4 regions of the Pantoea sp. y20 genome follow, and region 2 is predicted to be linked to each of the others. Evidence: predicted binding sites of a transcription regulator. Region 2 holds the regulator's gene; each other region holds the start of a gene.

Region 1 (5,963 bases), 1.2 Mb from region 2:
CAGAAGGTTTGAAAAAAAAGCCCGCAATTAAGCGGGCTTCGTTTTTACGCAGTGATCAAAGCAGGATTTATTCCCACTCAATCGTCGCAGGTGGTTTACCTGAAATATCATAAACCACGCGGGAAATGCCGTTAACTTCGTTGATGATGCGGTTAGAGACGCGGCCGAGGAAATCGTACGGCAGGTGCGCCCAGTGCGCTGTCATGAAGTCGATGGTTTCCACCGCACGCAGTGAAACTACCCAATCATATTTACGACCATCGCCCATCACGCCAACAGAACGTACTGGCAGGAACACGGTGAACGCCTGGCTGACTTTGTTGTACAGGTCAGCTTTATGCAGCTCTTCGATGAAGATGGCGTCTGCACGGCGCAGCAGGTCGCAGTACTCTTTCTTCACTTCGCCCAGCACGCGCACGCCCAAACCTGGACCTGGGAACGGATGACGATACAGCATGTCGTACGGCAGGCCGAGTTCCAGACCGATTTTACGCACTTCGTCTTTGAACAGCTCTTTCAGCGGCTCAACCAGGCCCATCTTCATCTCTTTCGGCAAACCGCCCACGTTGTGGTGCGATTTGATCACGTGCGCTTTACCGGTGGCAGAAGCCGCCGATTCGATCACGTCAGGATAGATGGTGCCTTGTGCCAGCCACTTCACGTCTTCCAGACGCAGCGCCTGCTCGTCAAACACCTCTACGAATACGCGGCCGATGATTTTACGTTTGGCTTCGGGATCGTTCTCGCCCGCCAGCGCATCAAGGAAGCGCGCTTCTGCCGCAACGTGCACGATGTTCAGACCGAAGTGGTCACCGAACATTTCCAGCACCTGCTCAGCTTCATTCAGACGCAGCAGGCCGTTATCCACGAACACGCAGGTCAGACGCTCGCCGATGGCGCGATGCAGCAGCATCGCGGTCACAGAAGAGTCCACGCCGCCAGACAGACCGAGAATCACTTTGTCATCGCCAACCTGCTGACGAATACGCTCAACCGCATCTTCGATGATTTTGGCTGGTGTCCACAGCGCTTCACAGCCGCAGATGTCACGAATGAAACGCTCAAGCATGCGCAGGCCCTGACGCGTGTGCGTCACTTCCGGGTGGAACTGCACGCCGTAGAATTTCTTCTCTTCGTTAGCCATGATGGCAAACGGACAGGTTTCGGTGCTGGCAACGGTTTCGAAACCGGCTGGGATGGCGGTGACTTTGTCGCCGTGGCTCATCCAAACGTCCAGCAGCGGTTTACCTGCTGCGCTAATCGCATCTTCGATGTCACGCACCAGCGCGCTCTGAGTCAGCACTTCAACCTGCGCATAACCAAATTCGCGCTCGTTAGAGCCCTCAACCTTGCCGCCCAACTGCATCGCCATGGTCTGCATGCCGTAGCAGACGCCCAACACTGGCACACCCGCGTTAAACACGTATTCCGGCGCACGCGGGCTGTTCAGCTCGGTGGTGCTCTCCGGACCGCCAGAGAGAATGATGCCGTTCGGGTTAAACTGGCGAATTTGCTCTTCGGTGACATCCCACGCCCAGAGTTCGCAGTAGACACCCAGCTCGCGCACGCGGCGCGCAACCAGCTGCGTATACTGAGAACCAAAATCGAGGATCAAAATGCGATGTTTATGAATATTTTCAGTCGTCATTGAGGCGTTTCCATTGGGATGGACTTAATAATAAAAGCGCCCGGCGGGTGCCGGGCGCTAAATTTTACGGGATTATGAACCCATGCGGTAGTTTGGTGACTCTTTGGTGATGGTCACGTCATGCACGTGGCTTTCATTGATGCCCGCGCCGCTGATACGCACAAACTCCGCTTTGGTGCGCAGATCGTCAATGGTCTGGCAACCCGTCAGGCCCATGCAAGAGCGCAAGCCGCCCATTTGCTGGTGCACGATCTCTTTCAGGCGGCCTTTGTAGGCAACGCGGCCTTCGATACCTTCCGGTACCAGTTTGTCAGCGGCGTTATCGCTCTGGAAGTAACGATCTGAAGAGCCTTTGGACATCGCGCCCAGTGAACCCATACCGCGATAAGACTTGAACGAACGGCCTTGATACAGCTCGATTTCGCCCGGAGACTCTTCGGTACCAGCCAGCATAGAACCGACCATGACGGCCGCTGCGCCTGCTGCAATCGCTTTAGCGATGTCGCCAGAGAAGCGGATGCCGCCATCAGCGATAACCGGAATGCCGGTGCCTTCCAGCGCGGCAACCGCATCAGAAACCGCGGTGATCTGTGGCACGCCAACACCAGTGACGATACGCGTGGTACAGATTGAGCCAGGACCGATCCCCACTTTCACCGCGCTCACGCCGGCCTGCGCCAACGCCAATGCGCCTGCGCCGGTGGCAACGTTGCCGCCGATGATTTCCAGGTTCGGATATTTTGCACGGGTTTCACGAATACGCTGCAGCACGCCTTCAGAGTGACCGTGTGATGAGTCAATTAGCAGCACGTCAACACCGGCAGCAACCAGCGCATCAACGCGCTCTTCATTGCCCGCACCGGCACCAACCGCAGCGCCTACGCGCAGACGGCCTTCCGCATCTTTACACGCGTTAGGTTTACGTTCGGCTTTTTGGAAGTCTTTAACGGTGATCATGCCCAGCAGGTGGAAGCTGTCATCAACAACCAGCGCTTTCTCAACACGTTTTTCATGCATTTTGTGCAGCACAACTTCGCGTGCTTCACCCTCTTTCACCGTTACCAGGCGCTCTTTAGGGGTCATCACTGCGGAAACTGGTAAGGTCAGGTCGGTAACAAAACGCACGTCACGGCCCGTGATGATGCCCACCAGCTCGTTGTCGGTGTTCACGACCGGGTAGCCGGCGAAGCCGTTACGTTCGGTCAGCTCTTTCACCGCCGCCAGCGCGGTAGTTGGCAGCACGGTTTGTGGATCGGTAACGACGCCGCTTTCGTGTTTTTTCACCTTACGAACTTCATCCGCCTGGCGCTCAATTGACATGTTTTTGTGAATAAAGCCCAAACCACCTTCCTGCGCCAGCGCAATTGCCAGACCGGCTTCGGTCACGGTGTCCATTGCAGCGGAGAGCATGGGGATGTTCAGACGGATGTTTTTCGTCAGCTGAGTGCTGAGATCAGCGGTGTTCGGTAAGACAGTGGAGTGAGCGGGAACGAGCAGAACGTCGTCAAATGTGAGGGCTTCTTTAGCGATTCTTAACATTGCAATATCTCCACCTGGGGGCGATTAAAACAGATAAAATATTGCCGCGGCATTATACAGGCCGAAACCGATTGCCTCCAGTGTTTTTTCAGAAAATGTCTTGATCCTCAGGGCAAGCAATGTAGTATCAGTTGATTAACCCTCTGATTTAAAATTTGATCTACATCACATGTCGCTACCGCCAACCGCCAATATTTTTACCGTCAGCCGCCTGAACACCACGGTGCGCCAACTGCTGGAAAATGAGATGGGCCTGGTGTGGCTCAGCGCTGAAATTTCAAATTTCACTCAGCCCTCTTCCGGTCATTGGTACTTCACGTTGAAGGATGATGGCGCACAAGTGCGCTGCGCGATGTTCCGCAACAGCAATCGTCGCGTCACCTTCCGTCCGCAACATGGCCAGCAAGTGTTAGTGCGCGCCAGCATCACGCTGTATGAGCCGCGCGGCGATTATCAGCTGATTATCGAAAGCATGCATCCGGCCGGTGAAGGCTTGCTGCAGCAGCAATTCGAGCAGCTGAAAGCGCGTTTAGCCGCGGAAGGCTTATTCGATCAACAGTTCAAACAGCCGCTGCCGGATCCGGCGCGTCAGGTGGGCGTGATTACCTCCGCCACCGGCGCGGCGCTGCACGACGTGCTGCGCGTGCTGCATCGACGCGATCCTTCACTGCCGGTGATTATCTATCCCACCGCGGTGCAAGGTGTGGATGCGCCGGCTGGCATTGTGCGTGCCATTGAGCTGGCTAACCAGCGCGATGAGTGTGATGTGCTGATTGTCGGTCGTGGCGGCGGTTCGCTGGAAGATTTGTGGAGCTTCAATGACGAGCGCGTGGCGCGGGCGATTTTTGCCAGCCGCCTGCCGATTGTCAGCGCCGTTGGGCATGAAACCGATGTCACTATCGCTGACTTCGTAGCGGATTTACGTGCGCCGACGCCGTCTGCTGCGGCAGAACTGGTGAGCCGTAATCAGCTTGAACTGTTGCGTCGTTTGCAGTCGCAGCAGCAGCGCATGGAGATGGCGATGGATTTCTATCTGGCTCAGCAGCAGCGTCGCTTCACGCGCATTCAGCACCGCTTGCAGCAGCAGCATCCACAGCTGCGTCTGGCACGCCAGCAAACCGCGCTCTTACAGCTGCAGCGCCGTCTCGGTGAAGCAATGGACCAGCGCATGCGTGTGGCCAATCGTCAGCAGGATCGCCTGCTGCAACGCCTTAACGCCCAGCAGCCGCAGGGACGTATTCTGCGCGCTCAGCAGCAGCTCCAGCAATGGCACTATCGCTTACAGCAGGGCATGGAGAAGCAGCTCAATCACAATCGTCAGCGCTTTGGCACGCTGGCGGCACAGCTGGAAGGCGTGAGCCCGCTGGCGACGCTGGCGCGTGGCTTCAGCGTAACCACCGACACCCAAGGTCAGGTGGTGAAGAAAACCCAACAGCTGAGCAAAGGCGACTTGCTGCGCACCCGGCTGGACGATGGCTGGGTGGAAAGCCAGGTTACCGCACTCGAACCGCAGAAATCCCGGAGCCGCAAAGCGCGTTCATAGCGGGAAAACTATACTTCTGGCATGTACCTAAACGGCCAGGAGTTTTTTTATGTCTTACAGCGTTATTCCTCCCTACATTCTGCGCAATATCATTGATAACTGCTCCGGCGCGCAACAAGACTACGCGCGCCGCACCCTCACCCACGTCCAGCACTTGATGGGCGAACATAACGCTAAACCAGCAAGCACCGCCACCGCTCAGCCAGGCACGGTGCTGCGTGCTATCTATGACGCCGAAGGAACGCAAAATCTGCCCGGCACGTTGGTGCGCGAAGAAGGCCAGCCGGGAAATGGTGATGTTGCAGCCGAAGAAGCCTGGAACTATCTCGGCATTACCTACGATTTCTTCTGGCAAATCTACCAACGCAACTCGCTGGACAATAAAGGCCTCAAGCTCGATGGCACCGTGCATTACGGCAAGGAGTATCAGAACGCCTTCTGGAACGGGCAGCAGATGGTGTTTGGTGACGGTGACGGCGAGATTTTCAATCGCTTCACTATCGCGCTGGATGTGGTGGCGCACGAGCTGACGCACGGCGTGACAGAAACCGAAGCGGGATTGATCTATTTCCAGCAGGCAGGCGCGCTGAATGAATCGATGTCTGACGTGTTTGGTTCGCTGGTGAAGCAATTTCACCTCAAGCAGAGCGCCGATCAGGCCGACTGGATTATCGGCGAAGGTTTACTGGCGCAGGGCATCAACGGGCGCGGATTGCGCTCGATGTCGTCACCGGGAACGGCTTACGATGATCCGGTGCTGGGTAAAGATCCGCAACCGGCCGATATGGCGCACTACATCGAAACGCGTGACGACAACGGCGGCGTGCACCTCAATTCCGGCATTCCCAATCGCGCCTTTTACCTCGCCGCTAAAGCGCTGGGCGGCTTTGCGTGGGAACAGGCCGGTCAAGCCTGGTACGACACGCTGTGCGACAAAACGCTGCCGCAGGATGCCGATTTCAGCACCTTTGCGCGCTTTACCGTGCAGCACGCCAATCAACGATTCAACAGCTCAGTGGCGGAAAAGATTCAATCCGCCTGGCAGCAGGTAGGCGTAACATGGACATCCAACTGACCGATGACGCAATCATCGAGCTGGCGCGGGAAGGCGGAATCGCTTTTATCCCTAAACTGCGCGGCGAACGGCGCTTTGCGCTGGGGGAACTGCCGGAACCGCAAAAGCAGCGCGTCTGCGAAGTACTGGAACAGGCAATGCCGTTGGGGGAAACGGAA
Region 2 (5,963 bases):
CTGGAAACCTGGCTGGCGGTGCCGCTGTTTGAGCGCCAGCATCGGGAAGTGGTGATGACAGCGGCGGGCGAGCATTTTGTGCGGGAAGGCCGATCTGTTATCAAAAAAATGCTGGCCACTCGCCGACAGTGTCAGCAACTGGCAAATGGCTGGCGCGGCGAGTTGAGCATCGCGGTTGACTGCATTGTAAAACCGCAGCGCACGCGACAGTTAGTGAAGGACTTCTATCGCCATTTTCCCGATATGGAGCTGATTATCAGCTACGAAGTGTTCAACGGCGTGTGGGATGCGTTGGCTGATGGTCGGGTGGATGTGGCGATTGGCGCAACCCAGGCCATTCCGGTGGGCGGACGTTTTGCCTTTCAGGATATGGGCGCGCTGAACTGGCGTTGTGTGGTGAGCCCTGATCATCCGCTGGTTAACAGCAAGGAGCTGGATGATGAAACCTTGCGGGCGTGGCCATCGCTGGTGCTGGAAGATACCTCGCGTGCGTTACCGCGCCGTATGACATGGACGCTGGATAATCAGCGGCGGTTGGTGGTGCCAGAGTGGGAAACCGGGATGGATTGTTTGCTGGCAGGATTGTGCGTCGGCATGGTGCCTGGCCATTTGGCGCGTCCACTGCTGGACAGCCAAAAACTGGTCGAGCTGGCGCTACCGCAGGCGTTTCCGGACAGTCCGTGCTGCGTCAGCTGGTCAGAACAGCGCGCGTCACCGGCGCTGGCGTGGTTACTGGCTTATCTCGGGGATGCGGAAACGCTGAACCACGAATGGCTCAGCGAAGTGTCGGCTTAGCGGCGGTAGTCGCGGAACGGACCGTACGCCACCGAACGGCGTTCAATCAGCGTTGGTTGGACTTCGATAGTTTGCGGATCTTCGCGCTTGCTGGTGATGCGATCCAGCAGCATCTCCAGCGCTTTTTCGCCTAGTTCAGCTTTCGGCTGGTGCACGGTGGTGAGCGCTGGTGTGAAATAGCGCGCGTTGCGCACGTTATCGTAGCCAATCACCGAGATATCCTGCGGTACGCGCAAACCCATCTCATCAGCAGCGCAAATCGCGCCCATCGCCATGATATCGCCACCGCAGAACACCGCGGTTGGACGCTGTTTCTGATTTAAGATCTGTTGCATCGCCAGATAGCCCGATTCAGGCTCAAAGTCGCCCTGAACCACCCACTCGGGACGCACCGTAATGCCCGCTTCGTTCATTGCCTGCAGGAAGCCAGCATGACGTCCACCGCCGGTGTTGCGCTCCATTTGGCCAGGAATGGCACCGATATCGCGATGGCCACGTTCAATCAGATAACGCCCGGCGAGATAGCCGCCCTGAAATGCATTGTCCTGCACGGTATCGGTGAAATCACCGCGTGATGCACCCCAATCCATCACCACCATGGGGATATTGCGGTTCTCTTCCAGCATCTGCAGCAAATCGTCTGGATATTCCGAACACATCACCAGCAGACCATCGACGCGCTTTTGCGCCATCATCGACAGGTAAGCGCGCTGCTTTTGCAGATCGTTGTGCGCATTGCCGAGAATCAGCGTATAGCCGCGTTCGAAGCAGCGATTCTCCACCGCTTCGATAATTTCAGCGAAGTAGGGCGCTTCGCTGGAGGTCGCCAGCAGACCCAAGGTTTTAGTGTGATTGACTTTGAGACTACGCGCCACGGCACTCGGCGAGTAGTGTAATTCTTTGATCGCTTCCCATACGGCGTTACGCGTCTCTTCCGCAACGAAACGCGTTTTGTTGATGACATGCGAAACCGTGGTGGTTGAGACACCCGCGCGTTTTGCGACATCTTTAATTGTTGCCATGAAAATGGTGCTCCTGGGCTTATCGCAACTTACTGATAAGTATATTGTTAAACGTTTGCGTCTGCTAATGCTTTTACAGCCCAAAAAAGCGGGCAAAACGGCATGTTCAAGCAGGCAAAATCACTTCATCACGCTGTAATTACAGCCTGCGCAAAATCTGTTGCGCAACGAAAGGCGGCGATTCTAGCAAGCTGGCGCGGATAACACGAGATTTTTGCCTATTGCTATGCGAAAATCGTCTTAACCCTAATAATTGTGCGACTAAGGAGTTGTGATGAATACCGACCTGAAGCTGGCGCTAATGACCACTGTTGGCGCACTGTTGATGATTATCGCTTTCAGCTTTACCGCGATCATGCACTAACAAAAAAGCCGGAGCTGACAACAGCATCCGGCTTTTTTATTTCTGTTGCGCAACAACTAGCGAATGGTTTTTGGCGTCATCATACGACGCGCGCCCACATAGTGTTTCTGCCAGTAATCCTCACCCAATGCGCTAATCTGAATATCTTTGCCGGTACGCGGCGACTGAATGAATTTGCCATTGCCAAGATAAACGCCGACATGGTCGGCGGTACCGCGATTGTTGATGCGGAAGAACACCAGATCGCCTTTCTCCAGCATTTCACGCTTAATCGGTGCCGCATCACGCAGGTGATACATCTCATTGGCGGTGCGTGGCAGTTTGAATTTCACCAGATCTTTATAGGCGTACCATACCAGGCCGCTGCAATCGAAACCAGTGTGTGGCGAAGCGCCGCCCCACTGATAAGGTTTGCCGAGTTGACCCATTAATTTGGTCATCGCCGTTTCACGCGCTTTTTGATAACGCTGACGGTGCGCTTTACTCATTTTGATGCCGGTCAGCGCTAACGCTTCATCATCGACGGCGATCTCGGGCGTTTTCTTCGCTAAACGTTGATGACCGTATTTCTTAGCAGAGAGTTTCAGCGGGGATTTTTTGCTGGTGGTTTTGTGCAGCGCGATGTCTGTTTTGCTCTGTTTTTTGAGCTTGAATTTTTGAACAGCGGTCAGACGCGATTTTTTGGTGGTGGTTTTTACCGGACGTCGTTTGCGGCGCTCGTCTTCACGTGCGCTCTTTTTCTCTGCTTTAAGCGAACTGGCGTTAACGGGCGCATGCGGAGATGCAGCGGCCACATTAAAGAACAGTTGGGCAAAAGCCAGTATGAAAAGCGTAATTAGTAGACGCATAATCCGATTACAGGTTAAGCAGGCTGAATCATAGCAGACTGCATTAAAGTGAGAGAAATCTGATCAAGTGACCAGCGCCGAGGCAATTCTAATCCACTTTTTTTACAAAAGGTAAGGCCTTTTTCTATTAATATGTTACCAGATTGATTCTGTAGCAAAAATGAGCGATTTCAGCTGGTTAACACAGCGAAATTATTGCTAATTATTAATTTATTAATGCCAATTAATGATATGAAAATGTTATTTGTCATGCGTTAACTTAACAAACATGGCGATTAGCCAGTGCAAACGCAAAATCCCGTTTTCAGTCCGGGAGCGAAATCGCTACAATAAACAAACACGAAGTAGAAGATTAAGGAAGGCAATAATGAGTACTGTTGAAAAAATTCAGCGTCAGATCGCAGAAAACCCGATTCTGCTGTACATGAAAGGTTCGCCAAAGCTGCCAAGCTGTGGTTTTTCGGCGCAAGCCGTGCAGGCGCTTTCTGCGTGTGGCGAGCGTTTCGCTTACGTGGATATTCTGCAGAACCCGGATATTCGCGCTGAAATGCCGAAATACGCTAACTGGCCAACCTTCCCGCAGCTGTGGGTCGACGGTGAACTGGTCGGCGGCTGCGACATCATCGTTGAGATGTTCCAGCGCGGTGAACTTCAGCCACTGCTGAAAGAGACCGCTGAGAAGTATAAAGAAGCGGAATAATGCAGAAGGCCGACACATGTCGGCCTTTTCTTTAGTTACCCGGCAGACGCCTCATCTGCGGATTCTTCACTAAAAGCCAGCGGCCAGCCGCCCAGGCGTTTCCAGCGGTTCACCAACTCACAGAACAGCGTCGCGGTTTGCTCGGTGTCATACAGCGCCGAATGCGCTTGCGTGCTATCAAACTCCATTCCCGCCGCTTTACAGGCTTTCGCCAACACGGTTTGCCCCAGCACTAAACCGCTCAGTGCCGCGGTATCAAAAGTGGCAAACGGGTGGAACGGATTGCGCTTCAGGCTGGCGCGCTCGGCGGCCGCCATCACGAAGTTGAGATCGAAAGTGGCATTGTGCGCCACGATAATGGCGCGATTGCAGCCGCTATCTTTGGTGCCTTTGCGCACCATTTTAAAAATCGCGTGCAGGGCTTCATATTCACTTACCGCACCGCGCAGCGGATTGGTGGGATCGATGCCGGTAAACGCCAGCGCCGCAGGATTCAGAATGGCGCCTTCAAACGGTTCCACATGGAAGTGCAGCGTTTCATCGCGGTGCAACCAGCCGTCTTCATCCATTTTCAGCGTGGTGGCTGCAATTTCCAGCAGTGCATCGGTTTGTGCATTGAAACCCGCGGTTTCAACGTCGATCACAACAGGATAAAAACCGCGGAAGCGTTGGTGGAGAGCGTTTAAAGCGTTCGATTCAGACATCAGGATCTCATGGCAATAAATAGGGCAGCGCGCATTATGGCAAAAATCGCAGGAGGGTGCAGCAGGAGAGGGAAGTCAGCCTGCAAATAGCAGGCTGACGAGCAACCTTAGTTGCCTAAGCCGTGACCGGCATGTTTGTTTTCAATCAGCTCGATTTTGTAACCGTCTGGATCTTCAACAAACGCAATAATAGTCGAACCGCCTTTTACCGGGCCCGCTTCACGCGTCACGTTGCCGCCTGTGCTGCGAATGCGTTCGCAGGTGTCAGCGACATTGTCCACGCCCAGCGCGATATGGCCGTAAGCGTTGCCGAGATCGTATTTATCCACGCCCCAGTTGTAAGTCAGCTCAATCACCGCGCCCTCGCTCTCTTCGGTGTAGCCAACGAATGCCAGGGTGTACTTATACTCGGTGTTTTCGCTTTGACGCAGTACGCGCATGCCGAGCACGCGGGTGTAGAAATCGATTGAACGTTGTAAATCGCCAACGCGTAACATGGTGTGAAGTAAACGCATAACATCCTCTTTTTTTAAAACGTCATCAGTGCATGACAAGCAACTTAGTATAGACACTGATGAAATAACGCTGCCGCCTATCCGCCGCGGCAGCCATTTTCTTACAGGGTTGGATAATCGGTATAACCTTCCGCGCCGCCACCGTAAAAACTCTCAGGACGCTGCGGATTGAGTGGCGCATCCTGCTGCAGACGGGCAACCAGATCCGGGTTGGCGATAAAGTCGCGACCAAAGGCCACGGCGTCAATCAGGCCGCGCGCAATCAGATCGTCGGCTTTCTCAACGGTGTAAGCGCCGGCACCGATGATCACGCCAGGGAACAGGGCACGCACTTTTTCACGGAATGCATCGCTGTAAGGCTGTCCGCCTGCCCAGTCTGGCTCAGAAAGGTGCAGATAGGCGATGCCGCGTTTGCCCAGCTCGGCGATATACCACAGCGCCGCTTTTTCTTCTTCCGGGCCATTGTCCAGATTCTGGAAAGCACCGATTGGCGAAACGCGGATACCAATACGATCGGCAGACCAGTTGGCGATCGCCGCATCCACCACTTCCAGCGCGAAACGGCCACGCTTTTCAATCGAACCGCCGTACTCATCGGTACGCTGGTTTGAGCCTGGTGCGAGGAACTGGTGCATCAGATAGCCGTGCGCGGAGTGCAGCTCCAGCAGGTCGAAATCGGCTTCGCGCGCATTGGCGGCGGCCTGACCAAAATCTTTTACGATTTGCTGAATTTCAGCCACTGACAACTCGCGTGGCACGGAGGTGTCTTCACGATAAACAGAACCATCCGCGGCGCGCAGGGACGTGCGCGTACCTGCCGCCAGTGCGGATGGGGCGACCGGCGCTTTGCCTTCGGGCTGCACGCTGTTATGAGATATGCGGCCGGTGTGCCACAGTTGTACAGCGCTGTGACCGTTGGCGGCATGAATGCCTTCGTTAATCACTTTCCACGCGGCAATTTGCTGCTGTGTGTGCAGACCCGGCGCACCGGCATAGCCTTTCGCCTGGAAAGAGA
Region 3 (5,963 bases), 1.6 Mb from region 2:
CGTGATCGCATGGTGGAACGCTGGCTGCGCTCCAGCCGCGCGCAGCTCTCGCAGGATGTGCGGCAGGTTTATTACCTGTCGATGGAGTTCCTGATGGGGCGCACGCTCGGCAACGCGTTGCTGGCGATGGGCATTTATGAGGATCTCAATCAGGCGCTGGAAGAGATGGGCCTCGACCTCAGCGAACTGATGGAAGAGGAGAACGATCCCGGCCTCGGTAATGGCGGTTTAGGGCGTTTGGCGGCCTGCTTCCTGGATTCGCTCGCCACGCTCGGTTTACCGGGGCGCGGCTACGGCATTCGTTATGACTACGGCATGTTTAAGCAGAATATCGTTGACGGCCAGCAGCGCGAATCGCCGGATTACTGGCTGGAGTACGGCAATCCGTGGGAATTCCAGCGCTTTAACACGCGCTACAAAGTGCGCTTCGGCGGCCGTCTGCAACATGAAGGCGCGCGGGTGCGCTGGGTGGAAACCGAGGAGATCGTGGCGATGGCTTACGATCAAATCATTCCCGGTTTTGATACCGATGCCACCAACACGCTGCGCTTGTGGGGCGCGCAGGCCAGTAACGAAATCAACCTCGGTAAGTTCAACCAGGGTGATTACTTCGCCGCGGTAGAAGATAAAAACCACTCGGAAAACGTGTCGCGCGTGCTCTATCCCGATGACTCCACCTATTCGGGGCGCGAGCTGCGTCTGCGTCAGGAGTATTTCCTCGTCTCCTCGACGGTGCAGGATATTCTCAATCGTCACTGGCAGATGCATGAAACCTGGGACAATTTGCCGGACAAAATTGCCATCCACCTCAACGATACGCATCCGGTGCTGGCGATCCCGGAACTGATGCGCATACTGATCGACGAGCAGAAATTCAGCTGGGACGATGCCTTTGAAGTGACCTGTCAGGTGTTCTCCTACACCAACCACACGCTGATGACGGAAGCGCTGGAAACCTGGCCAGTGGATATGATTGGCAAGATCCTGCCGCGTCATCTCAGCATTATTTTTGAAATTAACGACTACTTCCTGAAAACCATTCAGGAATATTACCCGGATGATTGGGAGCTGTTAGCGCGCATCTCGATCATCGATGAGAACGACGGCCGCCGCATTCGCATGGCGTGGCTGGCGGTGGTGGTGAGCCACAAAGTTAACGGTGTGTCAGAGTTGCACTCCAACTTGATGGTGCAATCGCTGTTCGCTGACTTCGCGCGTCTGTTCCCGGGCCGTTTCTGCAATAAAACTAACGGCGTGACGCCACGTCGCTGGCTGGCGCTGGCGAATCCGGCGCTCTCCGAGGTGCTGGACGAGGCGATTGGCCGCAACTGGCGCACCGATCTTGGCCAGCTCAACGAATTGACCACGCAGATCGATTATCCGGCCTTTATCCAGCAGATCGCCGACGCCAAGTTTGCCAACAAAAAACGCCTGGCGGATTGGGTGGCGAAGAACATGGATATCGTGCTCGATCCGCATGCGCTGTTTGATGTGCAGATTAAGCGCATCCACGAATACAAACGTCAGCTGCTGAACGTGCTGCACGTTATCACGCGCTACAACCGCATCAAGGCCGATCCCAGCGCAGAATGGGTGCCGCGCGTTAATATCTTCGCCGGCAAAGCGGCGTCGGCCTATTACGTGGCGAAACACATCATTCACTTGATCAACGATGTCGCCAATGTGATCAACAACGATCCGCAGGTGAAGAACAAGCTGAAGGTGGTGTTCATTCCAAACTATGGCGTGAGCCTGGCGCAGATCATCATTCCGGCGGCGGATCTCTCCGAGCAGATCTCCACTGCCGGTACCGAAGCCTCTGGCACTAGTAACATGAAGTTTGCGCTGAACGGCGCGTTAACCATCGGTACGCTGGATGGTGCCAACGTTGAGATGCTGGAGCATGTCGGCAAGGAGAATATCTTTATCTTCGGTAACACTACGCCGCAGGTCGAGAAGCTGCGCACCGACGGTTACAACCCGCGTAAGTATTATGAGGATGATCCTGAGCTGCATCAGGCGCTGACGCAAATCGCCAGCGGGGTGTTCAGCCCGCAGGAGCCAGGGCGCTATCGCAATCTGTTTGATGCGCTGGTGAACTTCGGCGATCACTATCAGCTGCTGGCGGATTACCGCAGCTATGTGGATACGCAGGATAAGGTGGACAAGCTGTATCGCCAGCCGGATAAGTGGCAACGCAGCGCGGCGTTGAATATCGCCAATATGGGTTATTTCTCGTCGGACCGCACCATTCAGGAATATGCGGATGAGATCTGGCACATTTCGCCAGTGAGATTGTAAGGCGAGGATTGCAGAACCAAGTCGCCATGAATGGCGACCCTACGTGAACACCCAAATCGATACCCAAAATCATTTGGACGGCAGGAAGGCGGCAAATGAGCGAATCCCCGGAAGCTTACTTTAGTAAGTGACCGGGGTGAACGAATGCAGCCAACGCACCTGCCGTTCGAAGGATGAAGGGTATTATTTCAACGTGATGCTTTTGACGATCCCATCTGCATCGCTCTGTGCTTGCTGCTGATTATCTGCTGGCAAGGTAATTTGCAGCGTCAGCAGTTTGCCATCCACTTTCGCCAGAATCACCGAAGACCATGAGGTCTGATTGTTGGCAGAAATCACCGTATCCAGCTGCTGTGCCGGCTGGTCTTTCAGCGTCACCGCTTTGTTAGACACCACCTGCAGCTGTGGGTCGCGACCGCGCTGCTGCTGTTCCAGACGCTGTGCCAGCGCATCAAGCGCTTCGTTGGTGGGATCGCCGGCAATCACGATAATCGCGCGCTGACCGGTTTCGTCGGCATAGACGTGCATGTTGGTGGATTCAGAGCCGAGCTTGCCGCTCTTGTCAGACATGCCCGCCGGTAGAGAGAAACTCAGTTTGCCGTCCATCAGGTTAACCGTCTGGGCCGACTGGCTGGCGCTCGCACCGTTGCTGTTCGCTGCCGCATCATCTTTCTTCTGGTCACATGCCGCCAGGCCGATAACCAACAGGCCAATACCCACATATTTCACTACGTTACGCATTCTTTTCCCTTTTACATGATTCCAGTCAGCCGTTATACAAGCGGATTTAGTTAGCAAAAGCAACCGCCGGAGTGTCAGGAAATCTTAGCGTAATGCGGCATTTAGTGTATGTGCAATCAGCCGAAATTGATCTGCTGCTGCGCGGAACGTTCGGCTAAGCGCTTCAGCATGGCATTTAGCAGCACGCCGTAAGCGGGCAGGAAGAAGATCATGCAGATCAGCACTTTGAAGCTGTAATCCACCAGCGCGATTTCGACCCAATGCGTGGCCATAAACGGATCTGGGCTCTTGTAAAAGGCGATGAAAAAGAAGGCCAACGTATCGCTGATATTACCGAGGAACATCGCTGCCGCTGGCGCAATCCACCACTGCGATAAACGGCGCAAACGGTTAAAAACGTGTACATCGAGGATTTGTCCCAGCGCATAAGCCATAAAGCTGGCGCAGGCGATACGGGCAACAAACAGATTCACCTCTTCCAGTGATGCCCAACCTTGCCATTCGCCCTGATAGAACACGCAGGAAACAATGTAGGAGATCACTAGCGCGGGAATCATCACCGCCAGAATAATGCGACGTGCCAGCGGCGCGCCAAAGATGCGCACGGTCAGATCGGTGGCGAGGAAAATAAACGGAAAGCTAAACGCGCCCCATGTGGTGTGAAAACCGAAGATGGAAACCGGCAGCTGGACCAGATAGTTACTGGAGGTGATCACCAGCAGATGGAATAGCGATAGCCAAAACAGCGCATGCATGCGCTGACGTGCAGAGAAGTTAATCATTGTAAGCCTTTTTAGTGATGGGGTGAGGGAACCCAGATTCGTGCATTGGCACGGTGGTAAATAAAAAATCGGCGGCATCTTAACGCGTTGCGCAATTTATGCAATGGTTAATTTTAACGCAATCGTTATCGCCTTGCGTTGGCTTATTCGCGCGCTAGAATGAGCGCCCATTACCCACTACAGACAGAGAATCATGAGCGATCCCTTTTCTGCGCCTGACCATCAGCTTGATGCCCTTGGCCTGCGCTGCCCGGAGCCGGTAATGATGGTGCGTAAAACCGTGCGCAGCATGCAGGCCGGTGAAACCTTGCTGATCATTGCTGACGATCCCGCCACCACGCGCGATATCCCCGGTTTCTGCCGCTTTATGGAGCATGAGTTGCTGGCACAGCAGACCGAAAGCCTGCCGTACCAGTTTCTAATTAAAAAAGGCGCCTAACGCTGACGCAGCAAGCGCAGCGCGTTGGCTGTCACCAGTGCGGTGGCACCGGAATCCGCTAAGACCGCCAGCCACAAACCGGTGAAGCCGAGCAGCGTGGTGACCAGAAAAATCGCCTTTAATCCCAACGCCAGCGCCACGTTCTGACGAATGATGGCGCGCGTGCGCCGTGCCAGCACAATGGTGCGCGGCAGAATCGCCAGCTGATTTTGCGTTAATGCCACATCCGCGGCTTCCAGCGCCACATCGGTGCCGCTGCCCATCGCAATGCCGATGGTGGCGGCTTTCATGGCGGGCGCATCGTTAATGCCATCGCCGACCATTGCCAATGCGTGCTGTGTGCCTAACGTCCTCACCGCCGCAACTTTATCGGCGGGCAGTAAACCTGCGCGGTAATCGATGTTGAGCTTAGCGGCAATGGCCGCAGCCGCGCGTGGATTGTCGCCGGTCAGCATCATGCTGTTAACACCAAGCTTCTTCAGTTCAGACAGCGCGCTGAGGGCTTCAGCGCGCAACTGATCCTGCAAGGCTAACGCGCCAAGAACCTGCTGCTCCTGCAACAGCAGCACCACAGTTTGGCCTTGCGCTTCCAGCTGAGCAATCTGCTGCTGTTGTGCATTATCAAGATGGCTGACTTCGCGCGGCGTCAGCAGTTGATAGGTCACGCCATCTATCGCAGCACGAATACCACTGCCGGCCAGCGTTTGCTGCTGTGCAGCTTGCGGAAGCCTGAGCGCGCGCCGCTCGGCCTCGCTGACAATCGCCCGCGCCAGCGGATGGGTGGAACCCTGTTCAACGGCGGCGGCGATGGTGAGCAAGTTGTTTTCCGCCATCACGCCAAATGGCTGGATGTGGCTGATCTGCGGTTTACCGGCGGTCAGCGTGCCGGTTTTATCGAACGCCATCATATTTACGCGACTGAGCCGCTCCAGCGCCGCGCCGCCTTTGATCAGCGCGCCCTGACGCGCGGCAGCAGCCAGGCCGGAAGTGATGGCAGCGGGCGTGGAGATCACCAGCGCACAGGGGCAACCAATCAGCAACAGCGTCAGCCCTTTATAAATCCACGGCAACCACGCACCAAAACCCAGCAGCGGCGGCAGCACCATCACCAGCAGCGCCAGCAGCATAATGGCGGGCGTATAGATGCGGCTGAAGCGATCGATAAAGCGCTCAACCGGCGCACGATGGGTTTCGGCTTCCTCAATCAGTTGCAGGATGCGGTCAATGGCACTTTGGCCCGGCTGGGAAATGACTTTCAGCGTCACCAGACGATCAAGGCTGGTGGCACCGGCCATGATCTGCTCGCCTGGCTCACGCGCCACCGGCAACGATTCACCGGTCAGCGCGCTTTCATCGAAGCTGGCGCTGGCGTGCAGCAGTTCGCCATCGGCGGGTAAACGTCCGCCGGCCGCCACTTCAATCACATCGCCGGGCTGCAGTGCTTCTAAGCGGACGTTTTCCCGCTGTGTGCCGTTGATGCGCGTGGCGGTAGCGGGACGCAGCGCCATCAGCGCGGTGACGCCACGGCGTGCGCGTGTGGCGGCGTACGCTTCGAGGCGTTCACCCAGTTGAAACAGCAGCAGCACCATCGCGGCTTCGGCGTGCGCGCCAATCACCAGCGCACCGGCGGCGGCAATGGTCATCAGCATCTCAATGCTGAACGGCGAACCACTGCGCAGGAGCTTCCAGGCGCTGCGCGC
Region 4 (5,963 bases), 240 kb from region 2:
GCGCTATCAATCATCAGCACCGATAAGCCAGCCTGCGTGGCGTAAAACCCTGCTGCTGCGCCGACCGAACCGCTTCCCACCACAATCAGATCATAAACCATAACGACATCACTCCAGCAAAACAGCGAAATTTTTCAACAGCATATCAAAAGAGAGCGCCCATGAAAAAGGCACCCTGTTGGGTGCCCTTTCACGCGATAGTAGAAATTAATGCTTTTGATTGTCGCGTAGGTACTGCTCGGTAGACTCTATTTTTGCAATGCCAGCTTCGAGTAGAGAGATGAACTGTCTGGCTACGTCGGTAGTCAGCCAGTAGGTCGGACCCACGTCAGCTTCTTCTTCTTTCTGCCCCTGCGAGGAGAGCGAGTGCAGGCGAATCATCATGGCGTCATAACTGTCTACGGTGCTGATGTCCCATCCTACCAACGGATGAGTCTGGATGACGTCTTTATTTCTGTCCATTATAACCTCCGTATTACTCGTTAAACGAAGTGCTTCTTGAGGTTCAATGCGGCTGTATCGTGCACTAGCGAAACAATTATAACATGAAATAGCGGGTACAATAGTTAAAAGGTATGACGAACCTAAACAGAGTAAAAATAAACGCGGTTAACATTGCCGTTTAATCGAATAATAAAATGCCCGCAGCGTCAGGCATTTTATTGGAATTATTACTGGCAACACTGACGAAGTTATCGGCTTTTATAAGGGAAAACTTTAGGCCGAAAAAGGGGGCACGTTTATGAGTGTGGCTCGACCGGCAGCAGGCCGTGACGTTTCTGAATCTCTTCCGCCAGCCGGGTAAAATGCTGCTGTAACTGCTCGTCATGGTTCTGGTTTTGCGCTTCCAGCGTCAGATTGTGGACCAGCAACTGATTGGCGCGATCGTCGAGACAGAAGGTCAAGGTGGCAAACGCATTTTCTAATACGGTTAAGCGGCGCTGTTGCTCAGCAATAAATGCCAGCAATTCTCCGAAGGTCATCGCCTCTTCTGGTTTTTCAGTAGTCATGTAAAACACCTCCTGTAAGCATGACGAGGCAAGAATAGGGGATCGTTTAACATGAGTCTAGATGCAGGAAGTTTTTCTGGCGAGAGGGAAATAAAAACAAAAAAGCCGGATAGCGATACCCGGCAAAAACGGCACAGTGGCAGTTAATCGTTATTGAACCAGTCGTCAGCGCTTTCCCAGGTTTCTTGTAACAGTTCGCTGATGCGTTCGCGTGACTCTTTACAGCCACCAAACACGCTGAGTTGGTTGCCGCCGGCATAACGCACTTTGACGTGATGATCATCGTCGGGGAAATCCTGCGTAATGCGACGAACCAGTTCGACGCTGAGTGCATCCAGTGCACCCGCGGGAAGGGGCGAAGTTTTTGCTACGGTAATTTCAACACGCATAGAAGCCTCCGGAATAATATACTGTTTATTTGTACAGTATAAATTTCCCGAAGGCAAGCAGCAGATCATTATTCTTTGATGCGCCAGTTCAGCGTTTCACCAGCAAGGAAAGGCACCAGCGTGTCATCTGCCAGCGCAATGCTCTCTTCAACCTGCCAGGATTCTCGCACCAGCGTCAGCGTGCCTTCATTCAGCGGCAGACCGTAGAAGTTCGCGCCGTTCTCCGAGCAGAAGGCTTCGAAATGTTCCAGCGCATTCAGCTCCTCAAACACGGTGGCGTACGCCGGCAATGAGGTCGGCGCATTAAACACGCCGGCGCAGCCACAGCTGGCTTCCTTGAGGTGACGCAGATGTGGCGCGGTATCGGTACCGAGGAATACGCGACGATTCCCGCTGGCAACCAGCTTGCGCAGCGCTTCCTGATGGATATTGCGCTTCAGAATCGGCAGGCAGTAAAGATGCGGACGCACGCCGCCCACCAGCATGTGGTTACGGTTGAACATCAGGTGCTGTGGCGTAATGGTGGCGCCCAGCAGATCATTACCGGCTGCCAGATACTCCGCCGCTTCTTTCGTGGTGATGTGCTCCATCACCACTTTCAGCGCCGGGAACTGTTTACGCAGCGGTTCCAACACGGTTTCAATAAAGCGCGCTTCGCGATCAAAAATATCGATGTGAGAATCGGTCACTTCGCCGTGCACCAGCATTGGCATGCCGATCTGCTGCATGCGATCCAGCACCTTAGCGATGGCGGCGATGTTGGTCACGCCGTGGCTGGAGTTGGTGGTGGCGTGCGCAGGATAGAGTTTGGCGGCGGTAAAAGTGCCGTCACGGAAGCCGCGCTCGATCTCATCGGGATCAAGTGAATCGGTGAGATAGCAGGTCATCAGCGGAGTAAAAGCGTGCTCAGCAGGTAACGCAGCCATGATGCGCTCGCGATACGCCACGGCAGCGGCCACGCTGATAATCGGTGGAACCAGGTTTGGCATGACAATCGCACGACCATTTACTGCGCTGGTATAAGGCAGTACGGCGTTAAGCATCGCGCCATCGCGCAGATGGATGTGCCAGTCGTCAGGGCGGCGGATGGTAATGTGCTGAGGTTGGGCTGTCATTCAAAAAGACTCCGGCTGAGAAGAAAACGAGAGGCACGTTTAGGCCGGGGAGTAATCATAAGGATGTGGGCAACCGTTTGCACGGGATTTTATTGTGACAAACAAAAACCGCACCGGAAGGTGCGGTTGCGCGGATTAATCTGTAAACGGAATCACCAATTGGCCCGGTTTCACTTCAATTCCTTTAGCAAGTTTCTTCGCCAACGCTTCGCCTTTGCTGCGATCGGCACTCAGCACATAAGCAGGTCTCTCGTTAAAGTAGCGCTTCAGCGACTCATTGAGATATGGCGTGAGGGTTTTCATGATCGATGCCATTTTCTCCGGCTGCACCTGCGCATCGACAATCTCCATGTCATGCAGATAAATCGCGCCTTCCTGTGCGTTGTAAACCGGCTGCGCCTTCATTTTCAGCAGCATTTCGGCCTGCTGCGGACCAAACAGCGAGCTGACATTGATATTGGCTTTACCCGAGAGCGTTATTTTGCCGGGTTCTTCACGGCCAATCTGGCTGTTGAGATCGCTCAGCACAATGTGCGCATTCACCAGCCCGGAAACGCCGATATCTTTTTCGAAGTTATTGCGCTTTTGCAGCGCCTGATTCACTTCCTGTTCGCTGATGGTGTATTGCGTCAATTGGTTACAGCCGCTGAGTAGCACGGCAAAAAGCAGAGCGAAAAGCCCGGTAAGCGCCTTTTTCATATTGTCCTCATCCTGATCGAAACGGCAAAACAGCCATAGCCTGCCTGAATCAGCGGCATGTGTCACCAGGAGAGAGATGAGAAGCGCCGCAGCGCCTCTCAGGGATGAAGATTATGCGGCGATGGAGGAGAGCAGATTAACCTGGGTTTGTTTCGCCATGTTGTCGCGATAATCGGCAACGCGGCTTGGCCATTCAATGCCGTTGACCAGCGTTAAGGAGCGCAGCAGCGGGAACAGATGAATATCATCTTCCGACAGTTCGCCATTTACCGCATTGGGTTTGACGATCAGCTTGTCGAGCTGACGCAAATCGTCGCTGATGTTTTTGATTAAGCCCGGCGCGTGTTTACGCAACTCGCTGAAATCGCCCACGCTGGCCTGCTTCTTCTCGCTGAAGTAGCTACGCGCTTCCGGCGTAGCGAATTCGGCGAAGGAGGCATCGGCGATGCGCGGCAGCAGCAGCTTATTGACGTAGCCATTCACGTGGCGCAGCCAGTCGCTGATCGCAGGATTGCTTTTGCCATTGAGCAGCGGTTGGTGATCGTATTTATCTACCAGGCGCACAATATCCATACTTTCCGGTACAGCGCTGCCGTCGGCCTGTTGCAGAATCGGCGCCATTTTCTGGCCGATCAATTTTTTCGGCGTTTGCTCGTCGTCATTCAGCATAACGATGAGTTCTAATGGCAGATTTTTTAAGCCGAAAATCATGCGTGCTTTGACGCAGAAAGGGCAGTGATCGTAGATGTAGAGTTTCATCCCGTTTCTCCTGTGGTTCTAAGGGTGACAGAGGTCACCCTTTTTCCGGACGTGCGGGAAGTATGGAAGAGATCTTTGGCGGGGGCAAATTAGCTGCTGAAAATCGCTGGTGCCACCGAACGCGGCTGGAACTGCCACCAAAGCGCCAAAAGGGTGATCATGCCAACGCTGCTCAGCAGCATCCACGGCAGTTCCGGCAGCGCCCATTGCTGGCCCATATCGAACATCCAGCCGCCGCCGGAGTAGCCGATCAAGCCGCCAATCGCGAGGCCGAGTCGGCTGAAGCCCATATAGCTGCCGCGCGCACGTGAACTGGCCAGCGAAGCGCTGAGCGTTTCTCGCGCCGGTTCCGCGATGATTGAGCCCAGATAAAAGAGGGCGATCAGCATAAACAGCGACGGCAGCGAATCGGTCATGCCAACCGGCAGCAGGCTGAACGTCATCAGGAACAAGCCGGCCATCAAACGCGTTTCGAGGCGGAAGCGTTTTTCGCTCCAGCGCGCCAGCGGATAGAGCAGGCTTAATGACAGCAGCGCTTCAATCGCGTACATCCACTTCACCGCAGCAGGCGCCCCGGCTACCTGATTCACCATCACCGGCAGCATTAACATCACCTGCACGGCGAGAATGTAGTAGCCGGTCAATGTCAGCACGTACAGGCGAAAACGCTTGTCCTGCCAGACGCGTTGCATCCCTTCACGCATCGCAATGCGTTCGGTCGAGATGCGCCACGCCGGTAACCAAACGGCGTTAAACAGCGCAGCAGTGACAAACACCGCCGCGCCAACCCAGCACACCAGACGGAAATCCCACGCCAGCAGCCAGCTACCAATCAGCGCGCCCAGCACCGCACCAGCGCTGTCCTGCATCATCAGCAGGGAGAAGAAGCGGCCGCGATCGCGTGCGCGCACCAGTTTCATCACCAGCGCGCTGCGTGGCGGGTCAAACAGCGTGCCGCCAAGGCCGGAAAGCAAACAGGCAAACCACAGCAGCCAGGGTTCATGAGCCAGCGCCATGCAGGCAAAACCCGCCGCGCGCATCAGCATACCAGTGACGATCAGCGGACGCGCACCAAAACGGTCGGCAATCGCACCGCCGAAGATGCCGAATCCCTGCTGGACGAACTGGCGCAAGCCAAGCGCAATACCGACCATCAACGCGGCCCAGCCCAGCTGTTCGACAAAATGGATGGAAATGAGGGGAAACACCACGAAAAAGCCCATCACAACCAGCATGTTATCCACTAAAAGAAATGTTTTACCGAGGCGTCGTGCCTGCGCAACCCGAGACATGCCAATTCCTGAGCAAATGAGAGGAGATAAGAGACCAATTGGTCTATCTTCCGCCTGCTCAGCGGCGAAAAACAGCTTTCTCAGGATGATATTTTTTCATCGATTCCACAGAAATATTAATCCTAAATCAGGATGAATCCTGAGGAACGCGTTCAAGGGTTTTACCGCAAGCGGGGTGACGGTTATAGTGAGAAGTATCGCCGCTGGCGTACATCTTTCTTAAGTTATGGATTTCAGGAGTCATGATGTTTGGCTATCGTTCTGCTGGCCCACGCGTGCGCCTCACTACCGATCGCTTAGTGGTGCGTTTAGTACACGAACGCGATGCCTGGCGATTAGCGGATTATTACGCTGAAAATCGTGCGTTTCTCAAGCCGTGGGAACCGGTGCGCGACGAGAGCCATTGTTATCCTTCGGGCTGGCAAGCGCGCCTCGGACTGATCGCCGACATGCATAAACAGGGCTCAGCCTACTATTTTGTGCTGATGGACCCGGAAGAGACCGAAGTGCGTGGTGTGGCGAATTACAGCAACGTGCTGCGCGGATCGTTTCACGCCTGCTATCTCGGCTATTCACTGGGCGAGAAGTGGCAAGGTCAGGGACTGATGTTTGAAGCGCTCACTACCACCCTTCGCTATATGCAACGCCAGCAACGTATTCACCGCATTATGGCTAATTATATGCCGCACAATCAGCGCA

The links. The regulator PurR, encoded in region 2, represses purine synthesis genes. The targets are predictions, from matches to a motif close to CANGCAAACGTTTGCNTG.
Region 1: guaB (IMP dehydrogenase) is a predicted target of PurR. The motif match lies at 3,248-3,265, and genes of this name have one in related genera.
Region 3: tusA (sulfurtransferase TusA) is a predicted target of PurR. The motif match lies at 3,940-3,957, and genes of this name have one in related genera.
Region 4: pyrC (dihydroorotase) is a predicted target of PurR. The motif match lies at 2,581-2,598, and genes of this name have one in related genera.

The regions. Positions count from the first base shown of each region.
Region 1 is NZ_CM142816.1:3,064,707-3,070,669, forward strand. It holds gene guaA (glutamine-hydrolyzing GMP synthase) at 68-1,648, opposite strand; gene guaB (IMP dehydrogenase) at 1,721-3,187, opposite strand; gene xseA (exodeoxyribonuclease VII large subunit) at 3,357-4,730, shown strand; gene ACYAC5_RS14330 (M4 family metallopeptidase) at 4,780-5,805, shown strand; gene ACYAC5_RS14335 (protealysin inhibitor emfourin) at 5,790-5,963, shown strand, end outside.
Region 2 is NZ_CM142816.1:1,886,125-1,892,087, forward strand. It holds gene punR (DNA-binding transcriptional activator PunR) at 1-795, shown strand, start outside; gene purR (HTH-type transcriptional repressor PurR) at 792-1,817, opposite strand; gene cydH (cytochrome bd-I oxidase subunit CydH) at 2,092-2,181, shown strand; gene ACYAC5_RS08905 (C40 family peptidase) at 2,238-3,029, opposite strand; gene ACYAC5_RS08910 (Grx4 family monothiol glutaredoxin) at 3,394-3,729, shown strand; gene rnt (ribonuclease T) at 3,765-4,433, opposite strand; gene gloA (lactoylglutathione lyase) at 4,541-4,948, opposite strand; gene nemA (N-ethylmaleimide reductase) at 5,050-5,963, opposite strand, start outside.
Region 3 is NZ_CM142816.1:331,764-337,726, forward strand. It holds gene glgP (glycogen phosphorylase) at 1-2,301, shown strand, start outside; gene ACYAC5_RS01480 (DcrB family lipoprotein) at 2,485-3,042, opposite strand; gene ACYAC5_RS01485 (7-cyano-7-deazaguanine/7-aminomethyl-7-deazaguanine transporter) at 3,159-3,824, opposite strand; gene tusA (sulfurtransferase TusA) at 4,018-4,263, shown strand; gene ACYAC5_RS01495 (zinc/cadmium/mercury/lead-transporting ATPase) at 4,260-5,963, opposite strand, start outside.
Region 4 is NZ_CM142816.1:1,650,192-1,656,154, forward strand. It holds gene solA (N-methyl-L-tryptophan oxidase) at 1-101, opposite strand, end outside; gene bssS (biofilm formation regulator BssS) at 208-462, opposite strand; gene ACYAC5_RS07710 (hypothetical protein) at 741-1,010, opposite strand; gene dinI (DNA damage-inducible protein I) at 1,154-1,399, opposite strand; gene pyrC (dihydroorotase) at 1,468-2,514, opposite strand; gene ACYAC5_RS07725 (lipoprotein) at 2,650-3,213, opposite strand; gene grxB (glutaredoxin 2) at 3,325-3,972, opposite strand; gene mdtH (multidrug efflux MFS transporter MdtH) at 4,062-5,264, opposite strand; gene rimJ (ribosomal protein S5-alanine N-acetyltransferase) at 5,510-5,963, shown strand, end outside.